Regions from separate parts of the Pseudomonas oryzihabitans genome, predicted to be linked through region 1. Evidence: predicted binding sites of a transcription regulator. Region 1 holds the regulator's gene; each other region holds the start of a gene.
What was found. Region 1 encodes FliA, which starts transcription of late flagellar genes. Its sites were predicted from a motif close to CTAAAGTTTNNNNNNNNNNNGCCGNTAA; they were not measured.
Positions count from the first base shown of each region.

Region 2: the regulator FliA is predicted to act here: its motif matches at 3,412-3,439, upstream of APT59_RS13330 (methyl-accepting chemotaxis protein).
Region 3: the regulator FliA is predicted to act here: its motif matches at 3,846-3,873, upstream of APT59_RS18195 (methyl-accepting chemotaxis protein).
Region 4: the regulator FliA is predicted to act here: its motif matches at 1,721-1,748, upstream of APT59_RS01280 (methyl-accepting chemotaxis protein).

Region 1 is NZ_CP013987.1:3,223,332-3,228,839, reverse strand. Features, by position in the region: gene flhF (flagellar biosynthesis protein FlhF) at 1-897, shown strand, start outside; gene fleN (flagellar synthesis regulator FleN) at 990-1,820, shown strand; gene fliA (RNA polymerase sigma factor FliA) at 1,817-2,557, shown strand; gene APT59_RS14670 (chemotaxis response regulator CheY) at 2,645-3,019, shown strand; gene APT59_RS14665 (protein phosphatase CheZ) at 3,039-3,827, shown strand; gene APT59_RS14660 (chemotaxis protein CheA) at 3,854-5,508, shown strand, end outside.
Region 2 is NZ_CP013987.1:2,914,026-2,919,533, reverse strand. Features, by position in the region: gene APT59_RS13340 (EAL domain-containing protein) at 1-572, shown strand, start outside; gene APT59_RS13335 (LysE family translocator) at 540-1,190, opposite strand; gene APT59_RS13330 (methyl-accepting chemotaxis protein) at 1,372-3,333, opposite strand; gene APT59_RS13325 (cyd operon YbgE family protein) at 3,548-3,844, opposite strand; gene cydX (cytochrome bd-I oxidase subunit CydX) at 3,831-3,947, opposite strand; gene cydB (cytochrome d ubiquinol oxidase subunit II) at 3,973-5,112, opposite strand; gene APT59_RS13310 (cytochrome ubiquinol oxidase subunit I) at 5,123-5,508, opposite strand, start outside.
Region 3 is NZ_CP013987.1:3,988,001-3,993,508, forward strand. Features, by position in the region: gene APT59_RS18175 (hypothetical protein) at 1-199, opposite strand, end outside; gene APT59_RS18180 (PQQ-dependent sugar dehydrogenase) at 228-1,391, shown strand; gene APT59_RS18185 (saccharopine dehydrogenase family protein) at 1,715-2,788, shown strand; gene APT59_RS18190 (Gfo/Idh/MocA family protein) at 2,854-3,795, shown strand; gene APT59_RS18195 (methyl-accepting chemotaxis protein) at 3,928-5,508, shown strand, end outside.
Region 4 is NZ_CP013987.1:275,705-281,212, reverse strand. Features, by position in the region: gene APT59_RS01280 (methyl-accepting chemotaxis protein) at 1-1,653, opposite strand, end outside; gene APT59_RS01275 (xanthine phosphoribosyltransferase) at 1,834-2,406, shown strand; gene APT59_RS01270 (YkgJ family cysteine cluster protein) at 2,410-2,814, shown strand; gene APT59_RS01265 (YkgJ family cysteine cluster protein) at 3,152-3,466, opposite strand; gene APT59_RS01260 (peptidoglycan D,D-transpeptidase FtsI family protein) at 3,596-5,299, shown strand.

The DNA of each region.
Region 1 (5,508 bases):
GAACTGCTGGAAGTCCAGCTGGGCTCCATGGCCTGGACGCAGGTGCAGTCCACCCGTCCGGAGCAGGCCGGCCTCTGGCGCCGTCTGCAACGCATGGGGCTGCCGGCCGACCTGGCCCGCCACCTGCTCGACAGCGTGGCCAAGATCCAGGACCCGCGCCATGCCTGGCGCATGCTGCTGGCCAACTTCGCCCAGCTGGCCAAGACCACTGACGCCAAGATTTTGGAGGAGGGCGGCATCGTCGCCTTCGTCGGCCCGGCCGGAATGGGCAAGACCACCACCCTGGCCAAGCTCGCCGCCAACTACGTGCTCAAGTACGGTCCCCAGAGTCTGGCGCTGGTCAGCATGGACAGCTTCCGCATCGGTGCCCAGGAGCAGATCAAGACCCTGGGCCGCATCCTCGACGTACCGGTGACCCTGGTCGATCCGGGCCAGTCCCTGGCGCAGGCCCTGGCGCCCCTGGCACGCAAGCGTCTGGTGCTGATCGATACCGCGGGCATGCCCGCCAACGATCCGGCGCTCAAGGCGCAGCTCGAAGCCCTGGCGAACCGCCAGCTGAAGATTCGCAATTACCTGGTGCTGGGTGTCACCAGCCAGAGCCAGGTGCTCAAGGCGGCCTATCACAGCTATCGGCGCTGCGGCCTGAGCGGCTGCGTGCTGACCAAGCTGGACGAGGCCGCCAGCCTCGGCGAAGCCCTGGGCCTGGCCATCAGCCAGCGCCTGCCGGTGGCCTACATCGCCGACGGTCCGCGCATCCCGGACGATCTGCATCCGGCTCGCAGCCACCAGCTGGTGAGCCGCGCTGTGAGCCTGCAGGCGTCCGAAGAGCCGAGCGAAGAAACCATGGCCGGCATGTTCGCCGGCCTGTATCAGAGCAATGCCCGCCGCGCCGGTTAGCGCCGACGAACGGTAGTGGTGCATCGCATGCCTGGGCACGCCAAATGCACTTGGTCTAAAGTGTGACGGATTTCAATCAAAGGTATCAGGCAATGGGTAGCATGCATCCCGTCCAAGTCATAGCGGTCACGGGCGGTAAAGGCGGTGTCGGCAAGACCAATGTGTCGGTCAACCTGGCCTTGGCCCTGGCCGATATCGGGCGGCGCGTCATGCTGCTCGACGCCGACCTGGGCCTTGCCAACATCGACGTTCTGCTCGGGCTGTCGCCCAAGCGCACCCTGGCCGACGTCATTTCCGGCGAGTGTGAGCTGCGCGACGTGCTGCTGCACGGGCCGGGCGGCATCCGCATCGTCCCGGCAGCCTCGGGCACCCAGGCGATGGTCAATCTGACGCCGGCCCAGCATGCCGGTCTGATCCAGGCCTTCAGCGACATCAGCGAGAACCTCGACGTGCTCATCGTCGATACCGCTGCCGGCATCGGCGACCAGGTGGTCAGCTTCGTCCGCGCCGCCCAGGAAGTCCTGGTCGTGGTGTGCGATGAGCCCACCTCCATCACCGATGCCTACGCCCTGATCAAGCTGCTCAATCGCGACCATGGCGTCACCCGTTTCCGGGTGTTGGCGAATATGGCGCTGACACCCCAGGAAGGCCGCAATCTCTTTGCTAAGCTGACCAAGGTGACCGACAGATTCCTGGATGTCGCCTTGCAATACGTGGGCGCCATTCCGTTCGATGAAGCGGTGCGCAAAGCGGTACAGAAACAGCGCCCCGTGTACGAAGCCTTTCCGCGTGCCAAGGCCTCACTGGCCTTTCGTGCGGTGGCTCAGAAAGTCGATGGCTGGCCGCTGCCCGCCAATCCGCGCGGCCATCTCGAGTTCTTTGTCGAGCGCCTTGTGCAACCAGCCATCGGTACCCACGCATGACAGCATCCAGCGGGCTTCGCATGTACAGCAAAACCTCGGAACGTACCCAGCAGGAGCAGCTCATCAACCGCTACGCGCCGTTGGTGAAACGCATCGCCTACCATCTCCTGGCGCGCCTGCCGGCGAGCGTACAGGTCGAAGATCTGATGCAGGCCGGCATGATCGGTCTGCTGGAGGCCTCGCGCAAATACGACGCCGGCAAGGGCGCCAGCTTCGAGACCTACGCCGGCATCCGCATCCGCGGTGCCATGCTCGATGAGGTCCGCAAGGGCGACTGGGCGCCGCGCTCGGTGCACCGCAACACGCGCATGGTCACCGACGCCATTCGGGCAGTGGAAGCGCGCACTGGTCGTGACGCTAAAGATTCCGAAGTCGCGGCCGAACTTAAATTGAGTCTGGATGAGTACTACGGCATCCTTGGCGACACCATGGGGAGTCGCCTGTTCAGCTTCGACGACCTCATGGAGGGTGGTGAGCATGGGCTCGAGGAGAGTGGTTCGCATGAACTCGAGCCCGGTCGCGGTCTGGAAGACGAGCGCTTCCGCAAGGCCCTGGCCGAGGCCATCGCCAATCTTCCGGAGCGTGAACGTCTGGTGCTCTCGCTGTATTACGACGAGGAACTCAACCTCAAGGAAATCGGCGAGGTGCTGGGTGTGAGCGAGTCACGTGTCTGCCAACTTCACAGTCAATGCGCGGCACGCCTGCGGGCGCGGCTGGCGGAATGGCGTTCGCGTTAACCGGCTGGTACTCAGGCTACTACGATTGCTTAGACGCGCCTTGTGGCGTGTGTGCGGATTAGGACGGAGGTCGACTTGGACAAGAACATGAAAATCCTCATCGTGGACGATTTTTCCACGATGAGACGCATCATCAAGAATTTGCTGCGCGATCTGGGATTCACCAATACCGCCGAAGCAGACGACGGCAATACCGCACTGCCGATGCTGCAGAGCGGCAACTTCGATTTTCTCGTCACCGACTGGAACATGCCTGGCATGACCGGCATCGACCTGCTGCGCCAGGTCCGCGCCGACGCGCGCCTGAAGACCCTGCCGGTGCTGATGGTGACCGCCGAGGCCAAGCGTGAGCAGATCATCGAAGCCGCTCAGGCCGGCGTGAATGGCTATGTGGTCAAGCCTTTCACCGCCCAGGTGCTGAAAGAAAAGATCGACAAGATCTTCGAGCGGGTGAACGGCTGAAGAAAGCCGCGGGGACGTTATGGATCAGCTTGGCACCAACAGCTTCAGCGACTTCGAGTCGAATCTAAAACAGCACGCCCAAGAGCTGGTGAAATGCCTGGAAAGCGGCGATTTCACCCAGGCCGTGCATGTTATCAATGAGCTCAATCAACTGCGTGACCGGGGTCTTTACCAGGAAGTCGGCAAGCTGACCCGCGAGCTGCACAATGCCATCGTCAACTTCGAGATCGATCCGCGCGGCATGGCCGGCGAAGAGGTCTCCCAGATCAGCGATGCCACCGATCGTCTCTCCTACGTGGTGAAGATGACCGAGAACGCCGCCAACCGGACCATGGATCTGGTGGAGGAGAGCGCACCGCTGGTAGGCAACTTCGGCGACGAGGCCCGTGCCGTGCATGCCGACTGGAAGAAATTCATGCGCCGGGAAATGGGCGCGGACGAATTCCGCGAACTGGCCAAGCGCGTCGACGCCTTCCTCAGCCACAGCGAGAGCAGTGCCGAGCAGCTGTCGGCCAAGCTCAACGACATTCTCCTCGCGCAGGACTACCAGGATCTCACCGGTCAGGTGATCAAGCGGGTCGTCAATCTCGTCGGGCAGATCGAGAAAGACCTCGTCAAGCTGGTGATGATGGCCAGTCAGGTCGATCGCTATACCGGCTTCAGTCACGATCACACCGCGCTGATCGAACAGAATCGAAAAGAAAAGACGATGAAGGGTGAAGGTCCGCAGATTCATGCCGATAAGCGTGAAGACGTCGTGGCCGCTCAGGTCGACGTCGACGATCTTCTATCCAGTCTGGGCTTTTGACCCAGACCCTCTTGGGGAGTGCAGGAATGAGCTTCGACGCCGATGAAGAAATCCTCCAGGATTTCCTGGTAGAGGCCGGCGAGATTCTCGAACAGTTGTCCGAACAATTGGTCGAGCTGGAAAGCCGCCCGGATGACATGGATCTGCTGAATGCCATTTTCCGTGGCTTCCATACCGTAAAGGGCGGTGCCGGTTTCCTGCAGCTCCATACCCTGGTCGAGTGCTGCCATATCGCGGAAAACGTGTTCGACATCCTGCGCAAAGGCGAACGCCGCGTGGATGCCGAGCTGATGGATGTAGTGCTGCAGGCACTGGATTCCGTCAACGAAATGTTCGGTCAGGTCCGTGAACGCGAAGAGCCGACCCCGGCCTCGCCTGAATTACTGGCGGCCCTGGCCCGCCTGGCCGAACCCGCCGGCAGTGAGCCGGCGCCGGTTCCGGTTGCGCCCGTGGCTGCTGCCCCGGTCGCTGCCGCAGAGCCCGCTCCGACCGCCGCGGCGGCTGCCGAGCCGGAACTGAGCGATGCCGATTTCCAAAACCTGCTCGATGCCCTAGGCAGCGAGCCGGGTGCCGACCAGGGGGCCACTGCGGAAACCGCCAGTGCCGCCGGTGGCGAGGACATCACCGACGACGAATTCGAGGCCTTGCTCGATCAGCTGCATGGCAAAGGCAAGTTCAACGAGGCGCCAGCGGCGGCTCCGGTGGCTGCCACGGCACCTGCGCCAGCCGCCACGGGTGGCGACGAGATCACCGATGACGAATTCGAAGCCCTGCTCGACGAGCTGCACGGCAAGGGCAAGTTCGTCGCGAACGAGGCTCCTGCGCCGGCCGCATCGGCACCCGTCACGGCTGCTCCGGCGGCGGCGAGTGGTGATGAGATCACCGATGACGAGTTCGAATCCCTGCTCGATGAACTCCATGGCAAGGGCAGGTTCAGTGGCCCCGCCGAGCCCGTAGCTGCACCGGTTGCCGCTGCGCCGACACCGGTCGCCGCGCCTCAGCCCGTTCCGGCCCCGGCCCCAGCACCGGCACCGAAACCGGCCGCCGAGGTCGCTGCGCCCAAGCCGGCGGCACCTGCCGCGGCAGGCGAGCGTCCCACCAGCGAGGCGGAGACCACCGTGCGGGTCGATACCGCGCGGCTGGACGAGATCATGAACATGGTCGGCGAACTGGTGCTGGTGCGTAACCGCCTGGTACGCCTGGGCCTGAACAGCGGCGACGAGGCCATGGCCAAGGCGGTGTCCAACCTCGACGTGGTCACCGCGGATCTGCAGACCTCGGTCATGAAGACCCGAATGCAGCCGATCAAGAAAGTCTTCGGCCGCTTCCCGCGCCTGGTCCGCGATCTGGCGCGCAGCCTGAAGAAAGAGATCAATCTGGAGCTGGTCGGTGAAGAAACCGACCTGGACAAGAACCTGGTCGAGGCCCTGGCCGATCCGCTGGTGCACTTGGTGCGCAATGCGGTCGACCATGGCATCGAGGGGCCGGCCGAGCGTGAAGGCAACGGCAAGTCCCGCGCCGGACGCGTGGTGCTTTCCGCCGAGCAGGAAGGCGACCATATCCTGCTGTCGATTTCCGACGACGGCAAGGGCATGGACGCGGATCTGCTGCGTAACAAGGCGGTGGAAAAGGGCCTGCTCGACCGCGACGCGGCCGATCGCCTGACCGAGACCGAGTGCTT
Region 2 (5,508 bases), 310 kb from region 1:
CGGTGGCCTGGGCGCCGGACTTGATCGTGTCCATCAACCTGTCGCCGCTGGAGTTCCAACGCGACGACCTGGTGGCGCGGATCCGCACGGTCCTCGAATGCACCGGCATAGCACCCGAGCGGGTCGAGCTGGAGCTGACCGAGAACGTGCTGCTGGATGATGCCGACGGCGCGCTGGAGTTGATGAAGAAACTCAAGGATCTGGGCGTGCGGCTGTCGATGGACGACTTCGGTACCGGCTATTCCTCGCTGAGCTATCTGCGTACCTATCCCTTCGATTGCCTGAAGATCGACCGCAGCTTCGTCTCCAACATCGAGGTGAGCGAAAGCAACGCGGCCATCGTCGAGGCCATCGTCAGCATGGGACGGGCGCTCTCGCTCACGGTGGTGGCGGAGGGCATCGAGACCGCGGGCCAGCTGGCGCGCATCGCCGATCTCAAGTGTGATCAGGCCCAGGGCTTTCACCTGCAGCGGCCGCTGTCCCAGGCGCGTTTCGCGGCGCTCAGGAGAGGACAGTTGCAAGGGACGGACGAGTCACCCTCAGGCCCGCGCGCCATGTTCGCTGAGGAGTGAGCCCAGGCTCGCGCCCAGCAGCAGTATCGCGAACAACAGAAAGATCGCGCCAGCGATCTGGTTCAGGCGCGCAAGCCTGGTGCCTGTGCTCAAGCGGGTACTCAGCGCCGTCGCGATGCTCGCATAGCTGCAATGAATGACGAGGCTCAGGACGCAGAAGGTCGTCACCAGCAGCAACATCTGCGGCAGCACGGGCCGACTGGTCTGGATGAAGGGCGGAAAGAGCGCCATGAAGAAGACGATAAGCTTGGGATTGGTGATGGACACCAGCAGCCCTTGCAGGAGGCGTCTTCCCGCGCTGGCTGTTCGCTGAGCATGATCGGGGGCCTGGCCCTGGGGCGAAGGGGCGCGCAGTCGACTCACGCCCAGCCACCCCAGGTAGAGGGCACCGATCAGCTGCAGGCCCAGCAACGCCCGGGGCGAGGCGCTGACCAGGGCGCCGAGCGCGGTGCTGGCCAGGCTGGCCACCACCAGCATGCCCAGTACCACGCCGAGGATCCCCGGCAGGGCGCCCCGCAGCTGCAGGAGCAAGGCGTTGTTGATAGTCAGCAGGACGCCCGGACCGGGGCTAGCGATGGTGAGACTGCTCAGCAGCAGATAGAGAGCGAAGGCGTCCATGGCATTCCCAGATAGTCTGGCGGCCGGTCCTCGGTTGGCCGGTTCCCGCTGCCAGGTCCTGAGACGTGACAACCCTCCCTAGTCTAGTGGAGCGATCGCCGGCGTTGCCATCCAGAGTGACGGCTTTCCAACCGTACAGAGGCGGATGGCAAGCCGCATGCGACTGTTTCCGGCCCGTGGATCACGCCACCCGGAAGCGCCCCACCAGGCCTTGCTGCTGCTCGGCCAGGCGCGCCAGTTCTCGACTGGTGACGGCGGTCTGCTCGGCGCCAGCGCTGACCTGGATCACCAGATCGTTGATGTCGTTGACGTTGCGGCTGATCTCTTCGGCGACTTGGCTCTGCTGTTCGGCGGCCGAAGCGACCTGGATGTTGCGGTCGTTGATGAGGGTGACGCCCTCGGCGATCTCGCCGAGCAGCTCGCCGGCGCGGACCACGTTGCTGGCACCGGTCTGCACCTGGCTGAGGGTCTCCTGCATGGCCTGGGTGGCACGGTCGGAGCCGCTCTGCAGATGGCTGATCATCTGCTGGATGCTGCCGGTAGATTGCTGGGTCTTCTGCGCCAGGGAGCGTACCTCGTCGGCCACCACGGCGAAGCCACGACCGGCTTCGCCGGCGCGCGCGGCCTCGATGGCGGCGTTGAGGGCCAGTAGGTTGGTCTGCTCGGCGATGCCGCGGATCACGTCCAGCACCGAGGAGATGGCGTCGCTTTCCTGTTTGAGCTCGGCGATGATCTCCGAGGTCCGCTCGGCCTGTACCGACAGGCCCTGCACCAGGCCGATGGTGGCCTGCAATTCACGACGACCCTGGCTAGTGTTGGCCTCGACCTGCCGCGAGCCTTCGGCGGCTTCGGTGGTGCTGCGGGCGACGTCCTTGACCGTGGCGCTCATCTCGGCGATGGCGGTGGCGACCTGATCGGTGCCCAGGCGCTGCTGGGCGACGTTCTGGCTGGTCTGGATGGCGACCGCCGAGGCTTCTTCGGCGGCGGTGGCGACCTGTACGGTGGCGGCGCCGATCTCCTGGATCACCTGACCCAGCTCCTGGCTCATCAGGTTGAGATTACCGGTGATGGTGCCGAACTCGTCCTTGCCCTGGTAGGCGCAGCGGGCGGTGAGGTCGCGGGTGGCCAGGCGGGTGAGGGTGCCGTTGACCTGCTCGACCGCCTGCTTGATGTTGCGGATGATCACCCAGGCCAGCGCCGAGACGGCTACCAGGACCAGCAGTACTAGGCCGAGGGTGATCCAGAGATCCCGGCTGGCCTTGGCACGGGCCTGTTCGGCCTGGGCGCCGACACTGGCACCCAGGTCCGCCTCCACCTTGCCCATCAGGTCGATACGCTGGGTGGCCAGGTTGAACCAGTCCTCCGGCTTGACGCCCAGGGCATCGCCGAGGGGGACGGTGAAGGCCAGCTGTTGCAGGCGGCTGACTTCCATGGCGCTGGGCTGCTTGAAGGTGTCGTCGAGCTGACGGATGAATTCAGGCGTAGCCTTGCGCTGGAAGGCGTCGGCGTAGGCGGAGAATTCGCCCAGGTTGCGGGCGAAGCGCGACAGCAGGCCGGCATCGAAGCGATTCTGGTTGAAGGCCAGGCCCAGCAGTACGCGCTCGCGGCCCGCGCGTTCCTTCATCTCGACGAAGAGATTGAGGGCGCCCAGAGCGCGCAGGATCTCAGGATCATCGACACCCGCTTCGAGGGCATGGGTGTAGCCGATCAGCGCCTTGATCAGGTCGGTGTAGGCCGTGCCGGATTGGGTGCTGTTGAGCGCCAGGCCATCGACCTTGCTGCGCAGGTCACGCAGGCTGTCCAGGGCGCGCATGGCGGTCTGGATGGCGGCGTCGTTACCGGTGGCCAACGCACTTAGGTCCTTCTGGGCCTTATCGCTGTCTTCGCGGAAGGTCTTGAGCTTGTCCTGCATCGACTTGCCGCCACTGCCGAGGAACACGCCGCTGGCACCGCGCTCGCGCTGCAGGCTGGTGACCAAGGCACTGACGCGCTCGGCCGTGGCACTGGCGGTCACGGTGTGCTCCATGTTCTTGAGCGTTTCGTAGCGATCGGCGGTGTAGAGACCCGAGATCACCAGGAAGCCGGCCAGGGGCAGGAGCAGGATCAGCAGGAGTTTGGTACTGAGGGGGGCATTCCTGAGCATGGGTGAATTCTCTGATGCGGTCAGCTGGCGCGCCGGCGGCAAGGCAATGAGCCAGCGAAGGCGGGGTCGATTCCGGTTATGTCGGCAGCTAGAGGTGAAGCTTTATGGTCAGCTTATTAAAGGCTTGAACGACGGGCGGGGAGGAGTGGATCCCGGCAGGGCGCGGGTAGCCAGAAAAGCGCCCGGGAAGTCTGGGCGCTTTTGTCAGGCTCCGTCAGCCGAGCTGCGCTCTGATGAGCAGCGCGTAACCCAGCCCCAGCAACGGCCAGCCCACCAGCGGCCCGAACACCAGGCGCCACAGCCAGAGCCGCGGTACGAAACCGACGCCATGGACCAGGCCGGCGGAGACACCCAGCATCACCCCCATCAGCAGCGGATGGCTGTAATGCCCGCTGGCATCGAGCATCAAGCCCGGGTGAATCATCAGCAGCAGCGCCAGGGGCGCCGCCAGCAGCAGGGACAGCGTCCGTCCTAGTGGGTGGACGCGGGGCAGGGCCTCAGCACTCGGCATCGTCATGGACATCGAGCTCCCGGGTGCTTTCCAGCCAGAGGGCGTTGATGATGCCGAAGCTCGCGGCGAGCAGGACACCGAGGATCCAGGTGAAGTACCACATGAAGGAGTCTCCTTGAGATCGGTGATCAGTAGAGGCCGTGGGGGTTGGCGTCGATGAAGCGGTCGTCGACCTTGCCCCACATGCGCACGTAGCTCCACAGGGTGTAGGCCAGGATGAGTGGCACGAAAATGGCCGCGGCGACGAACATGATGCCCAGCGTCTTATGGCTGGAGACGGCGTCCCAGATGGTCAGGCTGGAAGCCGGGTCCAGGCTCGACGGCAGCACGAAGGGAAGCAGCGCGCAGCCGGCGGTGGCGAGGGTGCCGACGATGGCCAGGGACGTACCGGTGAAGGCCAGGCCGGCCTGCCGCCAGCTGCTGCCGAGCAGGGCCAGGACGCTGCCGAGCGCGGCCAGCACCGGGGCGAGCAGGGTCAGCGGCTGGGTATGGTAGTTGGCCAACCAGCCCGGATTGCCGGCGGTCACCACCTTGTGCAGCGGATTCAAGGCACTGCCCGGATCGCCCTGGCTGACCAGCACGTAGCCGTCGAAGCCGTAGGCCAGCCAGACACCGGCCAGACCGAAGGTGACGAGGTGGAGCAGGGCGCACAGGCCGGTGGCACGTCGGGCGCGCTCGCCCAGGGCGTGGTGGGTACGCAGCATCAGCCAGCTGCCGCCATGGGCGCAGAGCATGGCCAGGCTGACCGCGCCGCTGAGCAGGGCGAAGGGGTTGAGCAGGGCGAAAAAGCTGCCGCTGTAGGTGGATCTCAGGGTGTCGTCGAGTTGGAAGGGCACGCCCTGGAAGAGATTGCCGAAGGCCACGCCAAACACCAGGGCCGGTACCAGGCTGCCGGTGAACAGGCCCCAGTCCCAGGCGTTGCGCCAGCGGGTGTTGTCCAGCTTGCTGCGGTAGTCGAAGCCCACCGGACGCAGGAACAGGGCGAAGAGCACCAGCAGCAGTGCCCAATAGAGCCCGGAGAAGGCGGTGGCATAGACCATCGGCCAGGCAGCGAAGAGGGCGCCACCGGCGGTGATGAACCAGACCTGGTTGCCGTCCCAGTGCGGCGCGATACTGTTGATGGCGGCGCGGCGTTCCTTGTCGGTCTTGCCGATCAGGGGCATCAGGATCATGGCGCCCATGTCGAAGCCGTCGGTGAGGGCAAAGCCGATCAGCAGGACGCCGATCAGCACCCACCAGGTGAGCTTGAGCACTTCGTAGTCGAACATGGCAGTCTCCTCAGGCGTTGGCCGGTGCGACGGGCTTGGCGGTGGCGGCCTGGCGCAGGGCGTCGCCGACCTGGGCAGCCCGTTCGTGGAAGTAGCGGCCGGTGTGCAGGCTGCTCGGGCCGAGGCGGGCGAAGCGGATCATCAGGTACATCTCCACGATCAGGAGCAGGGTGTAGAAGGTCACCAGGGCGCCGATGGAGCCCCACAGATCGGCCGGAGCCAGGGTCGAGGCCGACAGGTGGGTGGGCAGGACCTCGCTGATGGTCCAGGGCTGGCGGCCGTGCTCGGCCACCCACCAGCCGGTCTGGGTGGCGATCCAGGGCAGCGGCAGGCTGAACAGGGCCCACTTCAGCAGCCAGGGCTTCTTGAGCTCGTTGCGCCGGGTCGAGGCCCAGA
Region 3 (5,508 bases), 760 kb from region 1:
CGGGTCCGAAGCCGAGCAGATCCTGCACGGAGGTCCGCCAGCGAGTGGCACTGTCTATCGGTTGCCCAAGCCCCTGGAGCGCAGCCAGGTTGTACTGGGTCTGCACCAGGCTGCCCCAGGCGGTGGCCAGCAGCAGGGCTGCAGCGAATGCCAGCAGGGTGCGGGGTCTCGACAGGGCGCGCCAGAGCGGTTGAGACATGACTGAAAGATCTCCCAGAGAGGTGCTGATGCTAGCGAAGGCGGGTGCGTGGAGTAGCTCTCAAGCGTTACTTAAAGCTTCCGGACGCTGGGCCTGGCTGGCGCTGCTGCTGGGACTGCTGGCGAGCTCGATAGCCCTGGCGGCACCGGCCTATCGCGTCGAGACGGTGGCGACCGGCCTCAAGAGACCCTGGTCGCTGGCCTTCCTGCCCGATGGCCGGGCGCTCCTGACCGAAGGTGCCGGGCGTTTGCGACTGCTGGTGCCAGACGGCACAGGCCGGTTCAGGCTACAGGCGGAGGCTATAACCGGATTACCGGAACTCTATACCGAGGGCCAGGCTGGTCTGTTCGAGGTGCTACCGGATCCGGATTTCGCCCGCAACCAACTGATCTATCTCTCCTATGCGACAGGCACGCGGCAGGCCAATCATCTCCGGGTGGTGCGGGCGCGGCTGGACGGCGGACGCCTGCAGGACGTCCAGCCACTGTTCACCAGCCAGCCGGCCAAGGCTTACGGCCAGCACTTCGGGGCGCGGATGGCCCTGCTCGGCGACGGCACCCTGGCCATCGCCTTGGGTGATGGCAACGTGGAACGTACCGACGCCCAGCGACTGGATACCCATCTGGGCAAGATCGTGCGCATCACCCGCGACGGCCAGGTGCCGGCGGACAATCCCTTCATCAAACGACCCGGCGCCCTGCCGGAGATCTACAGCCTCGGCCATCGCAATCCCCAGGGTCTGGTCTGGGTGGCCGAGCGTCAGGCGCTGTACGAGCACGAGCATGGCTCCAAGGGCGGCGACGAACTCAACCTGATCCGCGCCGGCGCCAACTATGGCTGGCCGCTGACCACCGGCGGCGTGGACTACACCGGTGCGCGCATCTCGCCCTTTCGCGAATTGCCGGGCATCACTCCACCGTTGCTGGAGTGGACGCCGTCGATCGCGCCCGCGGGCATGACCTGGTACGACGGCCAGGGCTTTCCCCCCTGGTGCGGCAGCCTGTTCGTGGCGGCGCTGCGAGAGAAGTCGGTGCGGCGGATACCGCTGGTTGAGGGTATGCCTGGTCAGCAGGAGCTTTTGTTCCAGGAATTGAACCAGCGTCTGCGCGACGTGCGCAGCGGCCCGGACGGCAATCTCTGGCTGCTCACCGATGGTGAGGACGGTCAGCTGTTGCGTGTGGTGCCGGGGTAGGTAGCGAAAGAGCCGTGATGCCGATCCGGTACAGCACCAGTCGCGGCCATGCCGATGCGGTAGGTGGGGTTGAGCACAGCGAAGCCCAACGTCGGCTCGGGGCTCACCATGTTGGGCTTCGACGATAGGGCCGTCTCAACCCAACCTACGGAGACATCGATAGCCTGTTTGGGCGGCAACTCGGGTAAGCCGCGAGAAGCCTCGTCGAAACGACGAATACTCCGCCGTTTCGTCAAATAAAGCACGACGATTCGACGCTCTGACGCTCACATCTGGCAGTGCCCCTTTTTAAGCTGGAGCCTCTAACCACGGAGGATCCCGCCATGAACGTCACCCTGCTCGGCGCCGGCCACATCGGCTACACCATTTCGCAATTGCTGCACGCCAGTGGCGACTACCGGGTGACGGTGGCGGATCGTGACGAGCGTGCCCTGGAGGCAATCGCGGCCCTGGGCGTGCAGACCCGCACCCTGGACACGTCCGACGCCAGCGCCCTGGCCGCGGCCCTGGACGATCAGGACGTAGTACTCAACGCCCTGCCCTATCACCTGGCGATTCCCGTCGCCCAGGCGGCCAAGGCCACCAACACCCACTATTTCGACCTGACCGAAGACGTCAAGGCGACCAAGACCATCCGCCAGCTGGCCGAGGGCGCGAGCAATGCCTTCATGCCCCAGTGCGGTCTGGCGCCTGGCTTCATCGGTATTGCCGCCCATTCCCTGGCCAAGCGTTTCGACAGTGTGCGCGAGGTGAAGATGCGTGTCGGCGCCCTACCGGAATTTCCCACCAACGCCCTGAAGTACAACCTGACCTGGAGCGTCGACGGCCTGGTCAACGAGTACTGTCACCCTTGCGAAGCCGTGCGCAACGGCGAGCTGCAACTGGTGCAGCCGCTGGAAGGCCTGGAGCACTTCTCCCTGGACGGCGTGGAATACGAGGCCTTCAACACCTCGGGCGGCCTGGGCACCCTCTGCGAGACCCTGCAGGGCCAGGTGGAAACCCTGGACTACAAGACCGTGCGCTATCCCGGTCACCGCGACCTGATGAAATTCCTGCTGGAGGACCTGCGCCTGGCCGGTGACCAGGAGCAGCTCAAGAACATCCTGCGCGGTGCCGTGCCCACCACCATGCAGGACGTGGTGCTGGTGTTCGTGACCGTCAGCGGTATGCGCGGCGGCAAGCTGGTGCAGGAGGTTTTCAGCCGCAAGATCTTTGCCGCCGAGCGCGACGGTCGCCTGACCAGCGCCATCCAGATCACCACCGCCGCCGGCATCTGCACCGCCCTGGATCTGTTCCGCGAAGGCAAGCTGCCGCAGCGCGGCTTCATTGCCCAGGAGCAGGTGGACATGGACGCCTTCCTGGCCAACCGCTTCGGCAAGGCCTACCAGCCGGCCTGACCGGGAAGCTTAGCGGCCGATGTGGGGTCCATAACGGAACAGTTTCCGTTGGAGGACCCCTCGTCATGCTCAGCGTCGCCATCGTCGGTTGCGAACAGATCCACGCCCAGGACTACCTGGACACCAGCCTGGCCGATCCGCGCGTGCGGGTAGTGGCCCTGGCTAGCGAACGCGATCCTGCCCGCGCCCAGCGTCTCGCCGCGCCCCATGGCCTGCCGGTGCTGGACGATTTCGCCCAGTTGCCCGAGGTGGATCTGGCCTTCGTCACCACGGCCATCGAGGATCACGAAACAGCGGTAGCCGCGCTACTCCCCCGCGCCCGCCATCTGTTCGTGGAAAAGCCCCTGGCCGTCTCGGCTGCGCGCGCGACGGCGCTGGCCACGCAACTCGCCGGGCGCTCCTGCTTTAGCGGCTTCTATCTGCGTACCGACCCTGCCCTACAGCAATTGCGTCATTTGGCTCGCGCTGGCGCCATCGGCACCCTTTCCCACCTGTCGCTCACGGCTGGCCACCCAGGTCTGCTGGAAGGCTGGCTAAGCGACTGGCCGGCGCATCTGGACGAGACGCGCATGGGCTATGGCGCCTTTGGCGACCTGGCCGTGCACCTGCTGGACTTAAGCGCCTGGCTGACCGGTGAATCCCTGACGGTCGAACACTGCCGTCTGGAACGCGATGCGCGCTGGCCACTGGATCATGCCGGCGAGGCGTTGCTCCGAGCCGGCGACCTGCCGATCCAGCTGCGGGCCAGTGCCACCCTGCGCGGTCCGCGGCTGGCCATCCGGCTGGATGGCAGCACGGGAACCCTGGAGCTCGCTGCTGGGCGCCTGCTGCTGCACGAGGCCAGTGGTGAGAGTCAGGTGCTGGCCGAGGCGATCGCCCCCGGTGTTCCCCAGGGTGCCCAGGCGGTATTCGATCAGCTGCTCGGTCAACCCCGTCCAGAATTGGCCAACCTGGAGGATGCCCTCGCGGCCAACGGCCTGCTGGATCGCCTCTATGGACGCGACTAGGACGTCAGGCCGGGGCAGCATGAGTAACCATTGCCGAGAGACCGGAGGGGTTAAAGGTCAGACTGTTGGTGCCGATAGCGAGGGCATCCGGTGCAATTTGGCTGGCATCCCCGTCGCTGAAAGGAATTCCCAATGGTCTGGTTCAACAATCTGGCACTGGCGAAGAAACTCGCAGTAGCCTTCGGTCTCTGTACGCTCATTACTCTCGGCATAGGCGCGGTCGGCATGAGTGGGCTCAACAGCCTCAACGCCTTGCTGGGTTCGGTGCTGAGCAACAATCTGCGCTCCATCACCCTGCTAAACGACGCCAAGAACAACGTGATCGCGCACAACCGCGACATCTTCCGCCTGATGTCTTTGGCCTACGCCAACGCGCCGCAGGCCGAGCAGGACGGCATTGTCGCCTCCCTGCGCTCCAACCAGGCCGACGCTGAAAAACCCTTTGCCGACTACCGAGCCACGCCTCTGGAACCTGATGAAAAGGCTGCGGGCGATGCCTACCAGGGTGATTGGAAAACCTACCTGACTGCCGTCGACGCTGTCTTGGCGCGGCTGGCTGCCAAGGACGTGGCCGGTGCCAACCAATTGCTCAACGAGCAGGCTCAACCCAGCTATCGCAAGACCATGGGCTCCTTCAAGATCATGGTGGAATCCAACAAGCGCCAGGGTAACGAAGCCGGCGTGGCTGCCAGTGCTACTTACGACAAAGCCTTCTGGACCCTGAGTGGTGGCCTCCTGCTGGCAGTGTTCTGCGCCCTGGCCCTGGGCATCGTCATTACCCGCCTGATCGTGACCCCGATTCGCGAGGCCGTCTCCAGCGCCGAGCGTGTCGCCCAGGGCGATCTGACCTTGCCGATCCAGAGCAGCCGGCGTGACGAAGCGGGCCTGCTGCTGCAGGCCCTGGGCGGCATGCAGCGCAGCCTGAAGGACACCGTGCAGCAGATGGCCGGTGCCGCCAGCCAGCTCGCCGCGGCGGCCGAGGAACTGCATGCCGTGACCGAGGAGACCTCCCGGGGCCAGGTTCGCCAGCACGACGAGGTGCAGCAGGCCGCCACCGCCGTCAACCAGATGACCGCCGCCGTGGAAGAGGTAGCACGCAACGCCGCGTCCACCTCGACCGCTTCCCAGGACACCAGTCGCGAGGCCCAGCAGGGTCGCGAGCAGGTGCAGCAGGCGGCCCAGGCCATGGCGGTGATGACCAGCGAGATCACCGATTCCACCCAGAAGGTGCAGACCCTGGAAGGCCAGGTGCGCGAGATCGGCAAGGTGCTGGAAGTGATTCGTGGCATCGCCGAGCAGACCAACCTGCTGGCGCTCAACGCCGCCATCGAAGCCGCCCGCGCCGGCGAGCAGGGTCGCGGTTTCGCCGTGGTGGCGGACGAGGTCCGCGCCCTGGCCCATCGCACCCAGGGCTCCACCGGGGAGATCGAGCGCATGATGAGCGCCGTGCGCGACAGCGCCGAAGAGGCAGTGAGCGCCATGCACAAGAGCCAGTCCCTGGCCGGCGATACCCAGGAGCGCGCCAACCGTGCCGGCGAAGCCCTGGACCGCATCACCAACGGGATCGCCAGCATCGAGGAGCGCAACCTGGTGATCGCCAGCGCCGCCGAAGAGCAGGCCCAGGTGGCTCGCGAAGTGGACCGCAATCTGGTCAACATCCAGGACCTGTCTACCCAGACCGCCACCGGTGCCCAGCAGACCGCGGCGTCCAGT
Region 4 (5,508 bases), 1.9 Mb from region 1:
CACGGCGAACCCTCGGCCCTGATCACCGGCGCGTGCCGCCTCGATGGCAGCGTTGAGGGCCAGCAGATTGGTCTGCTCGGCGATGCCACGGATGACGTCCACCACCTGCTGGATCTCCCCGGCCTGGGTGTTGACCTGGGCCATGGCCGCCGCGGTCTCGTCCAACCGCTGATTGAGGCGCTGGATGCTGGCGGTGGTCTGGCGACTATCGCGCTGGCTGACCTGAGCGATGCCGCGCATCTGCTCGGCGCGCCCGGCGGCCTCTTCGCAACTCCGGGCCACGCCCTGGGCAGTGGCCGCCAGCTCGGTCGCCGCAGTAGCGATCTGGGTAATCTGCTGGCGCTGGGCTTCCACCGCGCCCAGCGCCGCCTCGGCCTGCTGTCCCAGTTCACCCGACGCCATGCCCACCTGGCGACTCTCCCGATCGACCGTCTGCAGGCTGGCCCGCAGCTGCACCACGGCCAGGTCCAGTGCCCGCCCGATTTCCGCCAGCTCGTCGCGTCCGTTCACCTGGGCCGTGCGGGTCAGATCGCCGTCACGCAAGCCTTCGGCCAGGGTAGTGATGCCCCGCGCGCTGCCGCGGATGGCCGCCTGCATGCACAGCAGCAGATAACAGGTCACCACCAGCAGCAGCCCGAAGCCGGCGACGATGAAGCCGAAACGGTGGACGGCATCGGCGCGATAGAACTGCAGCCGCTGATCCAGACTTTTGAGGGTCTGCTGGCGGAAGGCCTGCAGCCCTTGCAGGACGCCGTCCAGGGTGGTTTCGAACTGCTCCGGCTTGAGGGTGATCTCGCCACTGAAGATGCCCTGGTCGAGGGTCTTGAGGCTGGCCTCCAGCTGGCTGTTGACCTTTTGGTAGTCGTCCTTCCAGCCGGCCAGGTCGGCGGGTAGCTTGCTGCTGAGCAGGGCGCCGACCTTGGTCAGGCTCTCGTGGGAGTCGCCAACGCGCGCGCGCAGGTCGCGCAACTGCAGTCGGCTCTGCAGGCTGAACTGACCGGACACCACGCTGGCCTGACCGACACTGGCCAGGCGTCCGAGTCGCTCGTACAGCTCGACCGACTGGGTGGTGCTGATCTGCATCAGCAGATAGGTTTCCAGCCAGGGATCGAGGATCAGGCCGCTGTCGAGGGCGATCTCCTCACGCAACGCCTGGACGGCCCCCAGGGCCGCGGTGAATCTGTCGTAGCCGTCCGGCCACCAGCCCAGGTTGCGCAGATCCTTGACGTCAAGGCCGGCCACGGCCTGCTGGAGCTCCTGGAAGCGTTGCTGCACGCCACTGCCCAGGGTCTCGGCCGTCAGTTGCTGCTGCAGCGCTGCGAGGCTCGCGCGCCCGCTGTCACTGCGGCCCTCCAAGGCGGCGATGGCGGCCTGCACCGCCGGGGTCGGCTGCCGAGCGGTGTCGATCGCCTTCCAGCGTGCGGTGAGGTTGCGCTGGGCGTTGAGTTCGGCCTCCAGCACATCCAGGCGTTGCAAGAGCCGGACACCACTGCGTTCGCCACTGACCGTCGCCAGCTTGGCCTGGAAATCCGCACCGAGCAGCCAGAGGCTGACCGTGAGTGGCAGAATGAACAGCACGAGGAGCAGTGCAAACTTGCGCGCGAAGCCGAAGCGGCTCAGCACGCGAATCCCTGGTGACAACAAAACGTCCATCGATGACCGCTCCTCTGCCCTTCCGCTGGCAAACGCCGCTACCCGTTGCGGGTATCTATAAGGCGATTTGTCGGCAAACTAACGACTTTCTTGAAAGATAGGGCACAATCGCCGCCCTCCCGTATTCCCAGACCCGGTCCTGCACTCAGGCCCGGGCGTTGCCGTTAAAGGATCGTCCGCGTGGAACGCCTCAAAGCCAAGATTCGCACCGAAGGCCAAGTACTCTCCGAGCAGGTGCTCAAGGTCGATGCCTTCCTCAACCACCAGATCGACCCGGCGCTGATGCGGGACATCGGTCAGGAGTTCGCCCGCCGCTTCGCCAATGCCGGCATCACCAAGATCGTGACCATCGAAGCCTCGGGCATCGCCCCGGCGGTGATGACCGGTCTGGAGCTGGGCGTACCGGTGATCTTCGCGCGCAAGCATCAGTCACTGACGCTTACCGACAATCTACTGGTCGCGAGTGTCTATTCCTTTACCAAGCAGACCGAGAGCACCATAGCCGTCTCGACCATGCATCTGTCGTCCGACGACCGGGTGCTTATCATTGACGACTTCCTCGCCAACGGTAAGGCGGCCAAGGCGCTGATCTCCATCATCGGTCAGGCCGGTGCCCAGGTCATGGGTCTCGGCATCGTCATCGAGAAGTCCTTCCAGGTCGGTCGCGCCGAACTCGACGCCCAGGGCTATCGCGTCGAATCCCTGGCCCGCGTCGCCTCCCTGGCCGACGGTCAGGTCACCTTCGCCGAGTAAGTCATGGCTCAGATACTGCGCATTCTCGGTGCCGACCTCGATCGCACCGAAACCTGGATCCGCTACGACAAGGCCATGTGCCTGGACTGCGCGTCCAGTTGCTGCACCCTGCCGGTGGAAGCCCGCCTGTCCGATCTGATCCGCATGGGCGTAGTGGACGAATTCGAGAAGGGCGAGCCGCTCAAGGACATCGCCAAGCGGCTCAAGAAGGACGGCGTCGTCGAACGCCTCAACGCCAAGACCGGGCTGTTCACCCTGGTGCGGCTGTCCAACAACGACTGCCTCTACCTGCATCCCAAGACGCGGCTGTGCACCATCTACGACCAGCGCCCGGACACCTGCCGCAACCACCCGCGCGTCGGCCCGCGACCCGGCTATTGCGCCTACAAGCCGCAGAAGCTGCGCTAGACAAAGGGCCGGCGTAGGTTGGGTTGAGCGCCAGCGAAGCCCAACGGGGCGGGCTCGGTCCCGCGCGTTGGGCTTCGACGAGAGAGCCGTCTTAACCCAACCTACGGTCTATCGCGTTCCAGGCCGCGACAGGACGCTAGCGCCCCTGTAGCCTGGAAAACCGCGCAGCGTTTTCCACAGGGCCGCGCCATTGCAAGGTGGACAAGGCTGGCGCCGTTAGCCACCCTACGTAGCTGTTCGCGGCCATGGGCCGCTCCTACAGCGGTCGATGGCTCCGTAGGAGCGGCCCATGGCCGCGATGGGACCACCCGGACGGTGCACCTTTCAGGCGAATGCCTCAGAACTCGCCGCTTTCCATCGCCCGCTTCATGTCCGCACGTTCTTCCAGGCATTCGGGACCGGCCATGTCGAAGATCCGGCAGACCCAGGGCCTTACCTCATAGATGCTGCAGTTCATCTGCTCGCGATCCAGGGCGGCGCACCAGCCGTCGTCGAGACGCCTCATGCGGGTACCGGTCCAGTCTTCCTCGATGAAGCGCGCGGGCACGCCGGCATCGTCGAACAGCAGGACTTCCTGGCGGCAGCACCAGGCCTGACAGCTCTCGCAGGTCACGGCAGGGGTGGAAAGATCGTGCAGGGGGATGTCGCTCATGGGTGCAGTGTACCGCCCTCGACCGCTCAGCGGTTTCCGGCCGATGGCTGGAGCAGTTACCATGCGCGTCCCCGATGGTTGTAACCAGTTGTGACCATGTCCAAGCCCTCTTCTCGCGCAGGAGCCGCCATGACGGCCGCACCCCGCTATCGCTTCTATGTCGTGGTCGCCGTGCTGGTCCTGTTGACCTGCGTGGTCGCCGGACGCATCACCTACCTCAAGCTGTTCGACGCCGAATTCCTCGGCGATCAGGGCGACCGTCGCTCGGTGCGCCACATTCCCATCCCGGTCACCCGCGGCATGATCACCGATCGCAACGGTGCGCCCCTGGCGGTTTCCACCGAGGTGGTGACCATCTGGTGCAATCCGGCGGAAATGCAGGACAGCGCCGACCAGCTGGGGCGCCTGGCCCAGGCCATCCACAAGCCCGAGGCCGAGCTGCGCAACCTGATCCTCGGGCATCCGGAAAAGCACTTCCTCTATCTGGCCCGCGCCCTGTCGCCCATCGATGGCGAGAACATCATGGCCCTCGGCGTGCCTGGCGTTCGCCAGATCAAGGAATACAAGCGCTACTACCCGAGCTCCGACCTGGTGGCCCAGGTGATCGGCATGGTCAACATTGATGGACACGGCCAGGAAGGCCTGGAACTGGGCTTCGAGGACTGGCTGGCGGGCCGGAGCGGCGTACGCGAGGTGCTGATCAATCCGCGCGGCTCGGTGGTCAAGAACATCCGCGTGGTGCGCCAGCCGCAGCCGAGTCGGGAGGTGGCCCTGTCCCTCGACCTGCGCCTGCAGTTCATCGCCTACCGCGCGCTGCAGACAGCCGTGGAGAAGTTCGGCGCCCAGTCCGGGTCCGCGGTGCTGGTCGACCCCAAGACCGGACAGATCCTGGCGATGACCAACTTCCCCTCCTACAACCCCAACAACCGCGCCACCCTGCAGATCCCCAACATGCGCAACCGCACCCTGACCGACGCCTTCGAGCCCGGCTCGGTGATCAAGCCGTTCAGCATGTCGGCGGCGCTGGCCTCGGGCAAATTCAACGAGAACAGCACCGTGGACGTGGCGCCGGGCTGGATGACCATCGACGGTCATACCATCCACGACGTGGCCCGGCGCGGCGTCCTGACCATGACTGGCGTGCTGCTCAACTCCTCCAACATCGGCATGAGCAAGGTGGCCTTGCAGATCGGCCCGCTGCCCATCTACGAGCAACTCAGCCGAGTCGGCTTCGGCAACCCCATGTCGCTGGGCTTTCCTGGCGAGAACGCAGGTTATCTGCCCGGGCATACCAAGTGGTCGCAGATCGCCACGGCCAGTATGTCCTTTGGTTACAGCCTGGCGGTGAACGTCGCTGAGCTGGCCCAGGCCTACTCGGTGATCGCCAACGATGGCAAGCTCACGCCCCTGACCCTGCTCAAGGACCAGAAGCAGCAGAGCATCCAGGCCATGGACCCGAACATCGCCCGGCGCATCCGCGGCATGCTCAACCACGTGGTGGAAGACGAAGGCGGCGTGTATCGCGCCCGGGTGCCCGGTTATCACGTGGCCGGCAAGTCGGGTACCGCGCGCAAGGCAGGTTCCGGCAGCTACACCGAGCACGCCTATCGCTCGCTGTTCGTCGGCATGGCGCCAGCGGCGGATCCCAAGCTGGTGCTGGCGGTCATGCTCGACAGCCCGACCAAGGAAGGCTACTTCGGCGGCCTGGTCTCGGCGCCGACATTCAGCGAGATCATGTCCGGCGCGCTACGCGCCCTGGCGGTGCCGCCCGACAACCTGCCCGAGACCGACACCGCCCAGCAGGGGAAGGGCGAGTCTCACTCCCACGGCTAGCCGTGGACCGAACATGGAAAAGGGCGACCCCAGGGTCGCCCTTTTCCATGCTGTGCTACCTGGCCAAAGCTTGTTCAAAGGCTCGCGAGCTAGAGCCAGGCAAGGCCTGGGCGGCCCCGCGAAAAGACCTGAGGAAGCGGATCGGACTCGCGCGCGAGTTTACGAATGGTAAATGAGCATTCCGACCGGGCTGGCGGCCCAGGGTCTTT